Regions from separate parts of the Streptosporangium sp. G11 genome, predicted to be linked through region 1. Evidence: riboswitches for the same ligand, from Rfam matches in the RefSeq annotation. Region 1 holds a riboswitch; the other holds the start of a gene.
The links. A riboswitch is a leader RNA that binds a small molecule or an ion and turns the genes downstream of it on or off. The one in region 1 is predicted to bind cyclic di-AMP.
Positions count from the first base shown of each region.

Region 2: another riboswitch for cyclic di-AMP. It lies ahead of ACSDR0_RS01145 (hypothetical protein); the one in region 1 lies ahead of ACSDR0_RS06230 (C40 family peptidase).

Region 1 is NZ_JBPJUQ010000004.1:204,033-211,456, forward strand. Features, by position in the region: gene ACSDR0_RS06220 (M48 family metallopeptidase) at 1-684, opposite strand, end outside; gene ACSDR0_RS06225 (hypothetical protein) at 681-1,559, opposite strand; gene ACSDR0_RS06230 (C40 family peptidase) at 1,815-2,378, opposite strand; cyclic di-AMP (ydaO/yuaA leader) riboswitch at 2,461-2,619, opposite strand; gene ACSDR0_RS06235 (phosphoribosyltransferase) at 3,196-3,867, shown strand; gene ACSDR0_RS06240 (NlpC/P60 family protein) at 3,914-4,864, opposite strand; gene ACSDR0_RS06245 (hypothetical protein) at 5,092-5,724, opposite strand; gene ACSDR0_RS06250 (NYN domain-containing protein) at 5,772-7,094, opposite strand; gene ACSDR0_RS06255 (phosphotransferase family protein) at 7,273-7,424, shown strand, end outside.
Region 2 is NZ_JBPJUQ010000001.1:233,778-241,201, reverse strand. Features, by position in the region: gene ACSDR0_RS01155 (carbohydrate ABC transporter permease) at 1-717, shown strand, start outside; gene ACSDR0_RS01150 (DUF4253 domain-containing protein) at 813-1,700, shown strand; cyclic di-AMP (ydaO/yuaA leader) riboswitch at 2,019-2,168, shown strand; gene ACSDR0_RS01145 (hypothetical protein) at 2,427-3,263, shown strand; gene ACSDR0_RS01140 (alpha/beta fold hydrolase) at 3,528-4,388, shown strand; gene ACSDR0_RS01135 (hypothetical protein) at 4,588-4,959, opposite strand; gene ACSDR0_RS01130 (roadblock/LC7 domain-containing protein) at 4,972-5,358, opposite strand; gene ACSDR0_RS01125 (hypothetical protein) at 5,411-6,277, opposite strand; gene ACSDR0_RS01120 (roadblock/LC7 domain-containing protein) at 6,282-6,662, opposite strand; gene ACSDR0_RS01115 (DUF4032 domain-containing protein) at 6,807-7,424, opposite strand, start outside.

The sequences.
Region 1 (7,424 bases):
GTCCCTGGCGGCCATGGCGAGCAGGTCGTCGCGGAGCGGCCCGGCCTCCAGCGGCCTGAAGTCGTTGAAGACCGGCTCGATGAGCACCGGGTAGGCGAAGGAGGCGGCCACGGTCAGGACGAACGCCCCGCCCGCCGCGGGGATCCACCAGCGCCGGTAGCGCCGCGCCAGGGCGATCACCGCCACCACCATGATCGCGGTCAGCGCGGTGCCGATGCCGGTGCTCTTGGCCCGGTCGGCCGCCCACGAAGGCCAGGTCTGGGTGGACAGCCCGAAGTCGCGAAGGTAGCCCTCCGACCACATCCCCAGCGGCCAGCGCAGGATCGCCACGGCCACCGACAGCGCCAGCACGCCGAGGAGCGCCCGCAGCCACCACGGCCCCGGCAGCCGGTCGGCGAGCCGCGCGCCCAGCGGGGTGGCCACCAGCGCCCCCGCCACGACCAGCGTCAGGCCGAGCGACAGGTAGCCGGGGAGGCTGACCAGCGCGTCGAACGTCTCGGCCCTGGCGATCTGTTCGGGGGTGAAGTCGCGGGCCGGATCGGGGACGACGGCCGGGGCCCCCTCGGGCAGCGCCCTCCAGGGCGTGGTCAACGCCACGACCGCCAGCGTGACCACCCCCAGGCCGGCCAGCGCCCACCCCGCCGGCCGCACGCCCGGGGGCGCGTCCGTCGTGCTCAGCGTCACGTGAGTTCCTCTCTGAGGTAGTCGCGCCAGGCCGCGGTGAACTCGGCCACCGGCAGGCCGAGCGTGCTCCCGACATCGCTACCGTAGAGCCTCACCAGCGCCTTCTCCCCGAAGCGCTCCGCGACGAACCGGCAGGCGAGCCACGCCTCCTCGTACGCCTGCGCGAGCCGGGGCGCGCCGGGGGCGAAGTCGGCCGGGCCGGGGAGGCGGTCGGGCAGGACGCCCGCGCGCACCTCGTCGGCCAGTTCGGCGGCGGCCGTCCGCACCGCGATCCCGGCGTCGCGGTAGCCCGTGTAGTCGGCGAAGCCCTCGGACAGCCACATCGGCACCCGGCCGCCGCGGGTCGCGCCGGTGGCCACGTGGGTGAGCTCGTGGGTGATCACCACGTCCTTGCCGGTCCCGGTGAGCCTGGCGTATCCCGACGGCAGGACGATCACCCGGTCCGCGGTCGCCATCGCGGCCAGCCCGTGGGTGCTCCCGGCTCCGGCGAGCGCCGCGGCCTCTGCGTCGGTGGCGGGGAAGAGGATCACCGGGGTGACGGGTCCCCAGACCGCCGCGATCGTCGCGCGGGCCCGGTCGGCCCTGGCCGCCAGATCCCTCAGGACGGAGGCGGGGACGCCGTGGCCGATCACGAGGGAGTGCTCGCCCCGGACGGTGACGGCGGCCCCCGGCCACAGGCCGCGGAGGTCGCGCGGGCTCGGGGGGGTGTACGAGACGCGTGGGAGGGGCCCGGCGTCGTACGGGAGAAGATGGCGGGGGGCGCGCGGGAGCGGCGCGGCCCCGGCGAGGAGGGGACCCGTCCCGGCGAACGGGGCGGCGCTCATCAGCGCCAGCATCCCGGCGAGCACGGCGCGGCGCCCTTTCGGGACGGACATACGAGCCGATGGTACTCGACCGAAGTGGAGCGGTCCCGGCCCTCCTGGTGGAGGACCGGGACCGCTTTTCCGTGCTCGGGCGCGTGCTCGTGGCACGTACCCGGGCGCGGGCTCGGGCTTCGTACTCGGACGCCGTGCCCGGAGCGCGTGCCCGGACGCGGGCTCGGGCTCCGTGCTCGGACGCCGTGCCCGGACGCGGACCTCGGGTTCCGTGCTCGGACGCGCGGGCTCCGTGCTCCGTGCTCGGGCGCGGGCTCAGGCTCCGGGTCGTACCGCTCCGGCGAAGGAGGACCTGTAGTAGCCCGCCAGCCTCACGACACGAACCGTCTTGCCGCTGCTCGGCGAGTGGACCATCCTGCCCTTGCCGACGTACATGCCGACGTGGCCCTTCCCGCTGAAGAACAGCAGGTCACCGGGGAGCAGCTTGCTCCACGAGACCTTTTTCCTGATCGACCTGTACTGGCTGTGCGTGATCCGGGGGAGGGACACGCCCGCCTTTCGCCAGGCGTATCGGACGAGCCCCGAGCAGTCGAACGCTCCGGGACCGGAGGCTCCCCACCGGTACGGATCGCCGATCTGCTTCTTGGCCGCCGAGACCGCTTTGCCTGCCCGGACTTTCTGCAGTGCCGCCTTGCTCATCTTGGTCTTGCCCTTGGCCTTGGCCTTCGCCGTAGTCGTGGCCTGAGTGGCGGTCTTCTTGGTGCTTTCGGCCTTCTCGGAAACGCCGGCCAGGCTGCTGACCAGGATCTCGGAGGGGCCGTCCGCCGTCGCCTGCGCCGCCGTGGACCCTAGGGTGACCGCTCCGGCTGAGGCGGTCAACGTGAGGGCGATACCGCCGATGGAAAGGCGGAAAAGGCGCGACAGACGGGGGTTGTGCGGGGTGGTAGACAGGATTTCTCCTTGGGACTTCCACTGATGCCTACCGGGTTAGCTGACGGATTCGGGCTTGGAAGATGCCCTACGGCAAAATGCGCCGATTCACCCCTGGCCACGCTGTGATGGGCCTTTTGGGTCCCCGGTTCCATGCCTCCTGGCTGCATAGATTCGGCGGGCCGCCGTGATGAGCCCTGCCCCCGGGTGGGGGCACGGCGGCCGGTTGGATTTCTATAGGGACACCGGCCCGAAGACCGACATTCACCGCGACGGCGTGGCTTGCACGTCGCGACGCCAGAAGTTACCCCGATCTCCAACTTTCGGCAAAGCATTCGCCAAATCGGATGACCGGAGAGCCCTCTTGATCTTCCTGTTACCCCTGCTTAATGGCTATTTATGCTATTGAGATATGACTCTCGTCACATCCTTATGATCACAACGGCAAATCACGATTTATGTAATATTCATCACACTTGCCGCGTCCCGGGGAGATCCCGGCGAACGAGGCGGTCCCGGACGATCGGCGGAGCCGCCTCGGCGCCGTGGATCACGCGTGCGGGCGCAGTGGATCGGCCGCCGGAATCCCGTCCCGGCGATCTCGAATCCGGCGGCGTCGGGCGTCGGCGCGGCCGGCCACCCGAAGGTGCCGCACGCGGTGCGCGAACGCCCGGCGCGATCGTCGTACGACGCCGTCAATGGGCGTTATGTACCAGTTTGGGAGATTTAAAATGAAATAAAACGTCATCTCAAGGAGGCGGTAGCGATGTCGAACCGCTTGTTCCAGGACCGGCGCGACGCGGGGCGAGTGCTCGCGGGCCTCCTCGAGAAGTACCGGGGGCGATCCGGCGTCGTCGTCCTGGGACTGCCCCGGGGCGGCGTACCGGTGGCCTACGAGCTCGCCGTGGCCCTGGACGCCCCGCTCGACGTCTTCCTGGTCCGCAAGCTCGGCGCTCCCGGAAGGGCGGAGCTCGCGATGGGGGCGATCTCCACCGGCGGGGTGATCGTCCTCAACGAGGACGTCACCGAGATTTTCGGCGTCTCGCCGGAGACCATCCGGCAGGTCGCCCGGCGCGAGGGACAGGAGCTGATCCGGCGCGAGCGGGCCTACCGGGAGGGGCGGCCGCCACCGGATCTGGCGGGCAGGACCGTCATCGTGGTGGACGACGGCCTCGCGACGGGTGCCAGCATGCGCGCCGCCCTGCAGGCCCTGCGCCGCTTCCGGCCCGCCAGGACCGTCGTCGCCGTACCCTCCGCGCCGAGGTCCGCCTGTGACGACCTCGCCGCCATGGCGGACGAGGTCGTCTGCGCCACCACGCCGTCGCCCTTCTTCGCGGTCGGGCAGTCGTACGTGGACTTCTCCCAGACGACCGACGAGGAAGTACGCGATCTGCTGCGCGCCGCGTCGAGGTCACACCCGGCCACGGCGGGCGCGTGAGCGGTCGCCGGCGTGGTCCCCATCCGGTCGGCGCGGCCCGCCGCGGTCAGGGGCGGACGGCTCCGACGATGCGGCGGCCGTAGGCGGACAGCGGGACGACCTTGACGACGTCGCCGGTCTGCGGGGCGTGCACGATCTGGCCGTTGCCCGCGTACATGCTGACGTGGCCGAGACCCTCGCTGAAGATGAGGTCGCCCGGCTGGAGCTCGTTCAGCGAGACCTTGCGGCTCGCGCCCCAGCTCCACTGCTCCCAGGTCGTACGGGGAAGGCTGACTCCCCCGCTGCGCCAGGCCCCCTGGACCAGGCCCGAGCAGTCCCAGCCGCTGGGGCCCGTGCCGCCGTACCGGTAGGGCTTGCCGACCTGGGCGAAGGCGAACTGCAGGGCGGCGCGGGCGTTGCCCGAGGCGGAACCGTTGTACTGGATCCCGGCGCTCTCGGGGTTGCCCGTCTTGAAGACGTTGAGCTCGCGCAGGATCTTCGTCTGGGCCTTGACCATCTTGTCGGCCTTGGCCTTCTCCTCGACCAGCTCGTCACGCGTCTCGTCTGCCTCGGCGAGGGCCTTCTTGGCCTCGTCCCGGCTGGTCCGCAGCGCCTTGGTGGCCTCGTCGAAGGCGCTCAGGGACTGGGCGCGGGAGGTGGACATCTGGTCGGCGGCGGCCATGCCGCTCAGCAGGGCACCGGGGTCGGCCTGGTAGATCATGCCTTCCCAGCCGTTGATCACCCCGACCTGGTAGGTGCTGACGGCCATCGTGACGAGTTCCTTGCGCAACCCGGCGACCTGCTCGTTCTGGCGGGTCAGGTCGCCGTTCAGCGTGCGGTACTTCTTCCTGGCCCGCTTCCACTTCTCCGAGGCCTGGTTGTACTTCTCGACGATCTGGTCGGCCTGCTCGTTGAGCTTCTCCAGCTTCTTCTTGGCCTGGGCGAGCGTCGGCTTCGGTTCGGCGAACGCTCCGCTCACCGGCAGCATCAGCAACGCGAGAGCGAGCCCGGCCGCCACCGGTATCCGAATCAGTCCAACCGGCAAACCCGCCACGGCCACGTCAACGCCTCCCGACTGCACCAGACCTGCGGCGAATAGTACAGAAGAAGTAATGATTGACTCACCTTTTTGCCGGGTTTGCTCTCAATCGCAGGTGAAACGCCTCACCCGCGGCCGGTGACGCCCTCCTCGGGAGCGGCGGCGCCTCGGCCGCGGGGAGCGGCCCGATCGAAACCCCGCTCGCGCTACCCGCAGGTTGCGACGTCGCAGATCTTGGCGGTCATCCTCCGCGCGTCACGCAACTGGTCGGTCCAGTCGCCCTTCGCGGGCTTGGAGTACTCCCCCGCCCAGAGATAGACCAGGACGGCGTTGCCCTTCCTGACCAGCACGCTCCGGTCACCGCCCACCCCGGCCTTCTTCCCGTAGTAGACCTGTCCGGAGATCCTCAGCGCCTCGTCGCCGAGCCCGGTCACGCGTGCGGAGGCGTAGCGGTAGCTGGAGCCCGAGTCGGTCCTGGCCTTGCACCTGGTCAGGGCGGCGCGCACCTGGGCGACGGCCGAGGCGGCCGAGGCCGGCGAACCGTACAGGATCACCTGCTCGACCTTCATGAAGTCCGGGACGCCGGTGAAGGTCACCGTCCTGGCCGCCGCGCGGCCGGTCGCGGCCAGCGTGCTCCTGCCGCACGGGTTGACGGCCAGCCCGGCCTTCGCCGAGTTGCTCACCTTCCAGGTGGTCTCGGGGTCGTTGTCCTTCTTGGCGGCGTCCTTCTCGTAGAGCAGGAAACCCTTGGGGATGGCGGCCGTCGTGGCCGCCGCGGGTGTGGTGGCGGTCGCCCCCGCGGCCAGAACGGCGAGCGCGAGCGTTATGATCTTCTTCATCGAATCGAACCTCCTGGGTGATCCGATGCCTCGCTACCCGGAAAGGTTTACGCGCGACCAAGACGTCTTAGAAGAAGCACCGAGGGCACCGGCCTGGCGCCCATCCTGCGGACCGACTCGGCCACCTCGCGATCCGAGGAGACCACCGCGACCGCGCGTCCCGCCGGCTCGGCGCGGACCAGCTGGCGGATCAGGTCGTCGGCGATCTGGTTCGGGGCGCTGAACAGCACGCGCACCCCCCTGGGCGCCGACACCGGAACCGGCCCGTTCAGCTCGGCGCCGTCGAAGACGCAGGTCAGCTCGGTGCGGGTCTGCGCGTAGAGCGCGCCGAGACCGGTGAGGAGGCGGCTGCGCTGGTCGGCCAGGGTGAACGTGCCGTAACCGGTCTTGGTCACGTTGTAGCCGTCGACGATCAGGTGGATCTGCGGCAGCGCGAGCAGCTGGTCGAGCAGGGCGGGGTCGTCGTCGGCGAGCGCCCGCGCGGGAACCGCCTGGACTCCCTGCCTGCCGGGCGCCACCGAGGCCACCGAGTCGGCGGGGCGGTGGATGCCCGAGGGCAGGGCGAGCTCCCTGCGCAGCCCGGCGGCGGCGTCCTGCAGGGCGTCGAGCAGCATGCGGACCTTGGTGTCCTCCACGCTGCGGCCCTCGCGGGCGGCCCTGCGCGTCGACTCCAGCTGCCGTTCGGCGTCGGCCAGCCGCTCGCGCAGGCGGCGCAGCTCGCTCTCCACCGTGCTCCCCGCCGAGAGGGCGGCGGCCCTCGCCTCGTCGGCCATCTCCTGGGCCGCGGCGGCGCGCGCCTCGGCCGCCTTCGCCCGCTCGCGGGCGTCGTGCAGCCTGCGGCGCAGGTCGGAGACCTCCGAGCGCGAGGTCTTGAGCTGCTCGCGCAGCCGCTCGGACTCCTCCTTGGCCGCCGTCTTCTGGCCGGCCAGCTGCTCGCGCAGCCGGGAGACCGTCTGCTCCTGGGCGGAACCCTCGGCCGCGGCGGCCGACTGCTCCAGGTCGGCGCGGGCCGCCTCCACCATGTCCGCCCAGCCCGGCGGCCGGGTCAGGTACGCGGCGGCGGCCACCATGACGGGCTCGGCCGCCGGCGGCACCGTGCCCTCGGCGAGGCTCGCGACCAGCTCGGGCCAGCCCGCGGTCAGCGTCTCGGCGACCAGCTCGCGGAACTTCTTGTCGGTCTCCAGCTGCGCGGCGATCGGCGCGCCGCCCAGCCTGGCCCGCTTGCGGGGGTCGAACTTGGCGATCCCCTTCAGCGGCAGCGGCACCGAGGCCGCGGGCATCGAACCGAGAATCTGGGAGGCCAGCTCCACGACATGTAAGCGGACCTGCTCGGGTAACGGACGAGACAGGCCCTCTCCGGCTGAACTCATCACGGCCCCTACTCGGATCGGTCTTCACGTCAAGGGTACGGCTACCGCACCCTGACCCCGACCTGACCGTAATGCGACCGATGGCCGACAGGGCCGTGAATGCTTTGTGGACAAGCGCTTGCTGGTGGGTTACGACTGTGCGGATCGCCTTGTGACGCACGCCACCCGGGAGAGCGCGATGGACGAGCCGACGAACGAGCACGGCCGGCGGACCGAGGACATGCGGACATCGACCCGCGACCTCGGAGAGTTACGGGAGCGGATGGGCTCGTGGCTTTCCGGGAGGCTGGGAGGCCCCGTCACGCTCTCCCCGCTGTCCCGCCCCTCGGG
Region 2 (7,424 bases), on a different contig from region 1:
GTGCGCCCGTGGACCCTGGCGCCGACCCTCGACCACTTCCGGCGGGTGCTCGGCGGCGAGAACTTCGGCCGCTACTTCCTCAACAGCCTGGGCGTCGCCCTGACGGTCGTCGTCCTGTCCGCCCTGGTGGCCTTCCTCGCCGCGGTCGCGGTGACCCGGTTCCGCTTCCGGTTCCGTACGACCGTGCTGATCATGTTCCTGGTGGCGCAGATGGTGCCGGTGGAGGCGCTCACCATCCCGCTGTTCTTCCTCGTCCGCGACCTCGGCGCGGTGGTGCCCGGCGTGGGACTCAACACCCTGGGCTCGCTCGTCCTGGTCCACCTGGCGTTCTCACTGCCGTTCGCCATCTGGATGATGAGGGGGTTCGTGGCCGCGGTGCCCGAGACGCTGGAGGAGGCCGCGATGATCGACGGTGCGAGCCGGCCGGTGATCCTGTGGCGGATCATCTTCCCCCTCGTCGCGCCGGGACTGGTCGCCACGAGCGTCTTCTCGTTCATCACCGCCTGGAACGACTTCATCTTCGCCAGGACCTTCATCATCTCGGCCAGGGACAACCAGACGCTGCCCGCGGCCCTGCTGGTCTTCTTCAAGCCCGACGAGAACGACTGGGGCGGCATCATGGCGGCCTCGACGCTGATGACCATCCCCGTGCTCATCTTCTTCGTGGCCGTGCAGCGCAGGCTGGTCGCCGGCCTGGGCGGAGCGGTGAAGGACTGACACCCGCCCGGCCTCGTTCTTCCGTATACCGATAATTTTTGCCTGGACCAGGGCAGAACTGTCCCTCGGGATGGTTGACAGGCCAAAATTGGTCCGTGGTCAGGATCGGATCGGTAGAGATGAGCGATTGCGAGCGTGGGCAACTTCCGCCACTTCTGGGCCAGCTGTTCGCCGACGGAGCCGACGGAGCCGAGGGGAGCGACGGGACCGGCGGTGGCGGAGGCCGGAGGCTCTCGGTGGAGCTGCCGCCGGGGGACGTGGTGTGGCCCGACCCCGGTTACGCTCAGCTCGCGATCCGTCGCCGTCCGGCGTTCTGGCTCAGTGAGGTGGCCGTCTCCGGCGAGTACTGGGCCCGGTTGAGGGCCCAGCACGAGCAGTCGGGCCTGTGGCCGATCCTGCTGGAGGACTCCGTCCAGCCCTGGTCGGCAGGCCAGATCGCCCCGGACACCCCCGTCGAGATCGACAACTACCACGCCGCCGCGTTCATGGCCGAGGTGTGGTCCGACTGGATCGCCAAGGCCGACATCGAACAGCTCGAACTGCTCGAACCCTTCGGTCCCGAGTGCCCGGGACCGGCCCCGTCGGGAAGGCTCGCCGCCGATCCCGGCGTGGTCGCCGACTGGTACGCCGGACTGGTGGCCGAGCGCAGGACCCCGCTCGGGCTCGTCGCGGTCGAGCGCGGGGCCGACGCCCTGGCCGTCATGGGCTGGCAGGGCGCCCTGAACCACAACGAGTGGATGGTCCCGCTCGCGGCCGTCGTGCGGAGCTGGGAGGACAGGTTCGGGGTGCGGGTGGTCGGCATGGGTTTCAACACCCTTGACCTCAGCGTCGCCGCGCCCCCGACGACCTCCGAGCACGCCCTGCACGTCGCCGCCGAGCACTGGACGTTCTGCCCCGACAGCATCATCCAGGGGGCGGGGAACCTCGTCGACTACGCCGAGCAGATCAAGGGCAGGAACGCCTGGTCATTCTGGTGGGACTGACCGGACGGGGCCGACCCGAGGGGTGTGGATTCCCCCGCGGATTTTCCCGTTGACCCCTCCGTCGATTCTTTCGCCGACTCCTTCGTGTGGATCTCCCGGTGTGGTGCCCGGGGAGGGGTTCGCGAAGCCGGACCGCGAGGTCGAGAGGACATTCGTGCTGGTAGGGCGGATGTTGGCCTGGCGGGGTGCTCGATGAGGCTTTCTTGAAGCTTGTAGGTAGATCTTCTGGGGTTTTCATGGCGTTTGCTTTGCTTTGTCCGATTTGGCAGGTAGTGTCCACTGTTATCGGAAGGCGACCTGCCCTTCACAAGAGGGAGCGGCCGGCCGACGTCGAATCCCGAGGGCCCACAGGGCCCCGGAGCCGGGGAACCACTTTTCCGGGGTGAATCCGCCGCGAACGCGCGGCGGTAGGGCAACTCCACCGCCCGAACCCGTCAGCTAACCCGGTAGACGAGATGGAGAGGAGATCCCCTCATGGATCACCGCGTCACCACGTCGGTGCACCCCCTGTCCGCGCCGACCACCTGAACTTTCATACCGCCCCGTCCCCCCCGTCCCCCCGGACCTTGCCGCCGCGCCTGATCGCGGTACTTCCAAGACTGTGCTCCGCGTAGCAATCGACTGATCCGGCTACGCACCTTTTCCGACGAGCGCGTCCCCGCCAGTGCACCCCTTCGGTGTGTCGCACATGGCCGCCCCGTTTCCTCGCGAAAGAGCTTCTTCTCCATGCACCCTTTCTTTGGCCTGCACAAGAACAGCCTGCAGAAGTCCAGTGTGAGCAAGCACCTCCCGTGTAAGAACGCCCCCCTCAAGCGCGGTCTCGTCACCGCCACCATCGTCGGTGTGAGCGTCCTCGCCTCCGGCGGCGTCGCCTCCGCGCTTCCCGCTCCCGCCTCCACCCGCCTCGCCGACCCCGTGGTCGGCGCTCCGGCCGGTGCCGAGGCCGTTCTCCTCCAGGGTTCGACGAGAGCCTCCTACTTCTGGGACGACTCCTCCGGCCGGGCCGGTGACACCGGACTGCCCGCCAGCGGCAAGCCGATGCAGAAGGGCATGATCGCCAGCCCGAGCTGGCCCCTGCTCACCGAGGGCTACATCCTCTACAAGGGCCAGAAGGCCAAGTTCTTCGTCGGCGACCGCGGTCCGGGCAACCCCTCGAACCAGGGCGTCATGGTCGACATCGACGCCAAGACCTTCGCCGACCTGACCGGCGGCACCTTCAACGCCGGCACGCTCGGCGTGGACGGCAACGGCGGCATGGGTCACATCGACATCAAGTACGTCATCACCAAGTGGGGCGACGGCACGGGAGTGAAGAACCTCCCCGTGGCGTTCTCCACCGGCGCCTGGAGCCGCAGGGACACCAGGCCGGCCCAGCCGCCGGCGACCATCTTCGCCATGGCGAGGCAGCTGGGGATCGGCCTGCAGACCCAGCAGGTGAGCGCCGCGGCACGGCCGTGGATCGGCAAGCCCAAGGTCATGATCGAGCCCGCCTCCGTGCGCGTCCCCGACGACGTGATCGCCGCCGGTGTCCGCGCCGCCAAGCTCGGCGCGGGGAAGAGCTGACCCGCCGGCGCGAAAGGCTCGCCTGACACGCGAGGGACGGCCCTCGCGTGAAGGGCCTGAGGAAGGGCCGGTTCTCCGCACGAGGACCGGTCTGTGGAAAGACCGGTCCGCTTGCCGCGGACCGGTCTGACGAGGGACCGACCCGCTCGCGTGGGGGCGGTCCCGGGACACCGGCGCGGACCACCCCGCCGGTGTCGCGCTTTTTCCCGAATGGCATTCTGTCCCGCAGCACCAGCACGGACGGCAGCGGACGGTAGGAGCGCCATGACCCTGCGAGCCCCGGCGAACGGCATCGAGATCGCCTACGACACCTTCGGCTCTCCGGGGGCCCGCCCCCTCCTGCTGATCACGGGCCTCGGCTGCCAGATGATCCAGTGGGACGAGAGGTTCTGCGCGCTGCTCGCGGACCGGGGGTGCCACGTGGTGCGCTTCGACAACCGCGACAGCGGCGAGAGCACCCACCTGAGCGAGGCGGGGACGCCCGCCCTGGACGGGAGCGGGGAGGTCCCCTACCTGCTGGACGACATGGCCGACGACGCCGCCGGGCTGCTCGACGCGCTCGGCTGGGACTCCGCCCACGTGGTCGGCCTCTCGATGGGCGGGATGATCGCGCAGTCACTCGCGATCCGCCACCCGCACCGGGTGCGCAGCCTCACCTCGATCATGTCCACGCCGAGCCCGCAGGCCGCCCTGCTGACCGACCCGGACCTGCTCATGCCGGCCTTCACGCCCGACCGCGAGAGCGCGATCCGGCGGGCCCTCGACAACTGCGCGGCCGTCGGCTCGCCCGGCTACCCGTTCGACCGGGAGTGGAACGCCGAGATCGCCGGGCTGGGCTACGACCGGTCGTACGACCCGGCGGGCACGGCCAGGCAGGTGACCGCGATCATGGCCTCCGGTGACCGCGCGCCGAGGCTCAAGGAGCTCACGCTCCCGGCTCTCGTACTGCACGGGGAGGACGACCCGCTCGTTCCCCTGCCCGCGGGGATCGCCACGGCCGACGCGATCCCGGGCGCCCGGCTGATGACCTTCCCCGGCATGGGTCACGACCTGCCCGGCGAGCTCTGGCCCTCCTTCGTCGACGCGATCGACGAGCTCACCACCTCCGCGGACCCAGGACGGTGACCTCCGGCACGCCCGCCACCGCCCTTCCCTGGCGGTGATTCCGGGCATGCCCGCCACCGTCCTTCCCGCGCGGTGACCTCAGGCATGCCCGTCGCCGTCCTCACGGCACGGTGATTTCCGACGCGCCCGCCGTCGTCCTCACGGCACGGTGGGCCCCGGTGCGGTCCGCGCCTCCCGGGGCACGGGCCGCACCGGAGGGTCAGACTTCGAGCTTCTCCTCGATGCCGCGCAGGATGTGCCGCGCGAGCGCGAGGTTGGCCCGGTTCCGGTCGAGGGCCAGGTAGAGGAACAGGCCTTTGCCGCTCCGGCCCGAGATCGGGCGGATCACGTGGTACTGCGTGCCGAGCGTGATGAGGATGTCCTCGATGCCGTCCTTGAGGCCGAGCGACTCCATGGTCCGCAACTTGGCCTTGACGACCTCGGTGTTACCGGCGGCCGCCACCTGGAGGTCGAGATCCTTGGACCCGCCGAGCGCGCCCAGCGCCATCCCGCTGTTGTAGTCGACGACGACCGCGCCGATGGCACCGTCGATCGTCATCATCTCCTTGAGTGAGATGTCCATGTTGCCCATTGCTGTCTCCGATCACTGGGGTATCGATGTGCGCGAGCTGATGGCGGCCAATCTGGCGGCCGTCTTGCGGCCCTCCAGCCGGAGCAGCCCGAGGTTGGTCCCCGGGCGCGCCAGGACTGTGAGAACGATCTTGGGTCCGGCGGCGTAGAACGCCGCGTAGCCGTTGGTGCCGGAGATCAGCGTCTCCTCGAAGGTGCCCTTGCCCGCCATGCTCGTCATCCGGCGGCTGAGGGCCAGCACCGCGGAGGAGAGCGCGCCGGTCTGCTCGGTGTCGCTTCTCAGGTCGCTCGCTATCGTCAGACCGTCGACGCTGCACGCGATGCTCCCGTCCACGTCCGGTATACGTTCTCGCAGCATCGCCATCTCGCGGCGTATCTCCTCGCGAAGTTCCACCGGCATCCTCCTTCCGATCAGCTTCAGCGTCCGCAGTCTTATCGGCATGTGACCGGGCTCAAGTCATTGCCTCCAATGCGTTCCTGAGCCGGATGAGCAGGTTGACGTCGGCCGGGTCCCCGTTCGCCCTGGGGAGCCACTCCGACGTCTCAGGAGAGCCCGTCCCGGCGGCCGGGATCTCCGTGGCACCCCTCGTCCGCCTGGGCAGCGGCTCCCGCGCCTCGGGGGCCTCGGGCGGAGCGGGCTCCGGGGTGCGGAGCAGCCCGGACGAGGCGAGCTGCCGTACGGCGAGTAGCACCGAGTACGCGGGGCGACCCAGCTTGCGCGCCAGGTCGGCCGGGGTCGCCGTGGAGTCGGCGCCGACCAGCACCTCCCACTGGAGCGGGCTCAGCACCACCCGCTGGGCGCTGATGCGCTCAAGCGGGACGACCGGGAGCGTGTCCAGCTCCGCGGACGGCCAGGTCTGTTCCAACTGTGCCTTCCTCCGCTCGCACTCCCGGAGCAGGCCGGTCGCGTCGAAGTACCACTGCGGTCCGAGCCAGTGCCGCTCTCCCCGCCGGAATCTGGGCCGGTGCCCGGTGGCCTGCAGCAGGAAGTACGCGGCGTCCAGCACGGTGCTCAGCACGCAGAACTCCAGCTCACCCCTGGTGAGCAGGCCCTGCGCGACCAGCCGCTCGCCACCCGTCGGCCGGGGGGCACCCGGCTCCGGCGGCGGGCGGGTGGCGGCCTGCCTGGCCTGCCGTACGGCGTGGGCGGATATCCCGCGGCAGGCGCCCAGCAGGTCCTCCAGGCGGGGGGCGGACACGCTCTCGGCGTAGGTCACGCGGCCGTCGGTGAGGTAGATGACGCCCGACTTGCCGAGCCGCAGGGAGCCGGTGGCGTGGTCGGCGGCGAGCCCGCTGAGGATGTTCTCGACGCTCGGCATGATTTCACGTCGATATCAGACGGCCGGAAAGGGCCTGGAGCCGGTGGCGGGCCAGTGCCAGGTTCGAGCGTTCGAGATCGAGCCTGACGTAAATGACCAGCGGGCCGTCGAAAAGCGTTTCCAGCGGCCTCAGTAAATGGTGGCCGCCGTCCGTGGTTATGATCATGTCGTTGATCCGGACCGTGCCGCCGGGCGAGGCGACGGCGAGCCCGTCGAGCGTCGCGCGCAGGGTCTCGCTCAACCCCGCGGCCGATCTCTCCACGTCGGCGTGGCGGCTCGCTCCGCCGGTGGCCACGGCGGTCCCGCTGGTCTGATCGATGAGGATCGCGTCCAGGGCGCCGGGGATGGCCATTACCTCGGTGAGGCAGTCTTCGATTCCGAGCACGTGCTCTCCCTCGCCAGCGACTTCAAGCGTCGCCCGGTCAGCGTAGGGAAAACCCTCGGAAACCAGCCTTCCTGGCTAGGGCTTTGATAGGAGAAGACATACGATTCACCAACCGGGGGGGAAGTTATACACCCCGGGTGGAAATCAACCCGTTGGTTCGTCGGTGATGAGTGCCTTTTCGTCCGGCTTGAAAACGAGAATGTTCTTCACGTAGGAATTCACCGCGGCGGGCAGGCCGACGTCGTTCCCGGCCTCCTCCGACATGTACCAGCGGTGGTCGAGCACCTCGTGGAAGAACTGGGCGGGCTCCAGCTTGCCCCGTAGCTCCTGGGGCACGGCCAGCACCGTGGGCTGGAAGACCTCGGCCAGCCAGCGGTGGGCCACGATCGCCTCGTCCTCGTGACGAAGGCCGTGCGACACGCGGAAGGAGTCGAGGTCGTTGAGGAGGCGTCTGGCCTGGTTCTCCTCCACGTCCAGACCGGTCAGCCGCAGCAGCCTGCGCTGGTGGTGCCCGGCGTCCACGACCTTGGGCCGGACGATCAACCGCCCGGTGCCCGCCTTGCGGCGGACCATCATCTCCGCGACGTCGAACCCCAGGGAGTTCAGCCGGCGGATCCGCTGGTCGATCATGTGCCAGTCGACCTCGTCGATGATGTCGTCGGAGGTGAGCTCGCCCCACAGGCGGTGGTAGCGACGGCAGACCGAGTCGGCGACCTGCTCGGGGTCGATCGAGGGGTGCAGCAGCTCGCCCGCCTCCAGGTC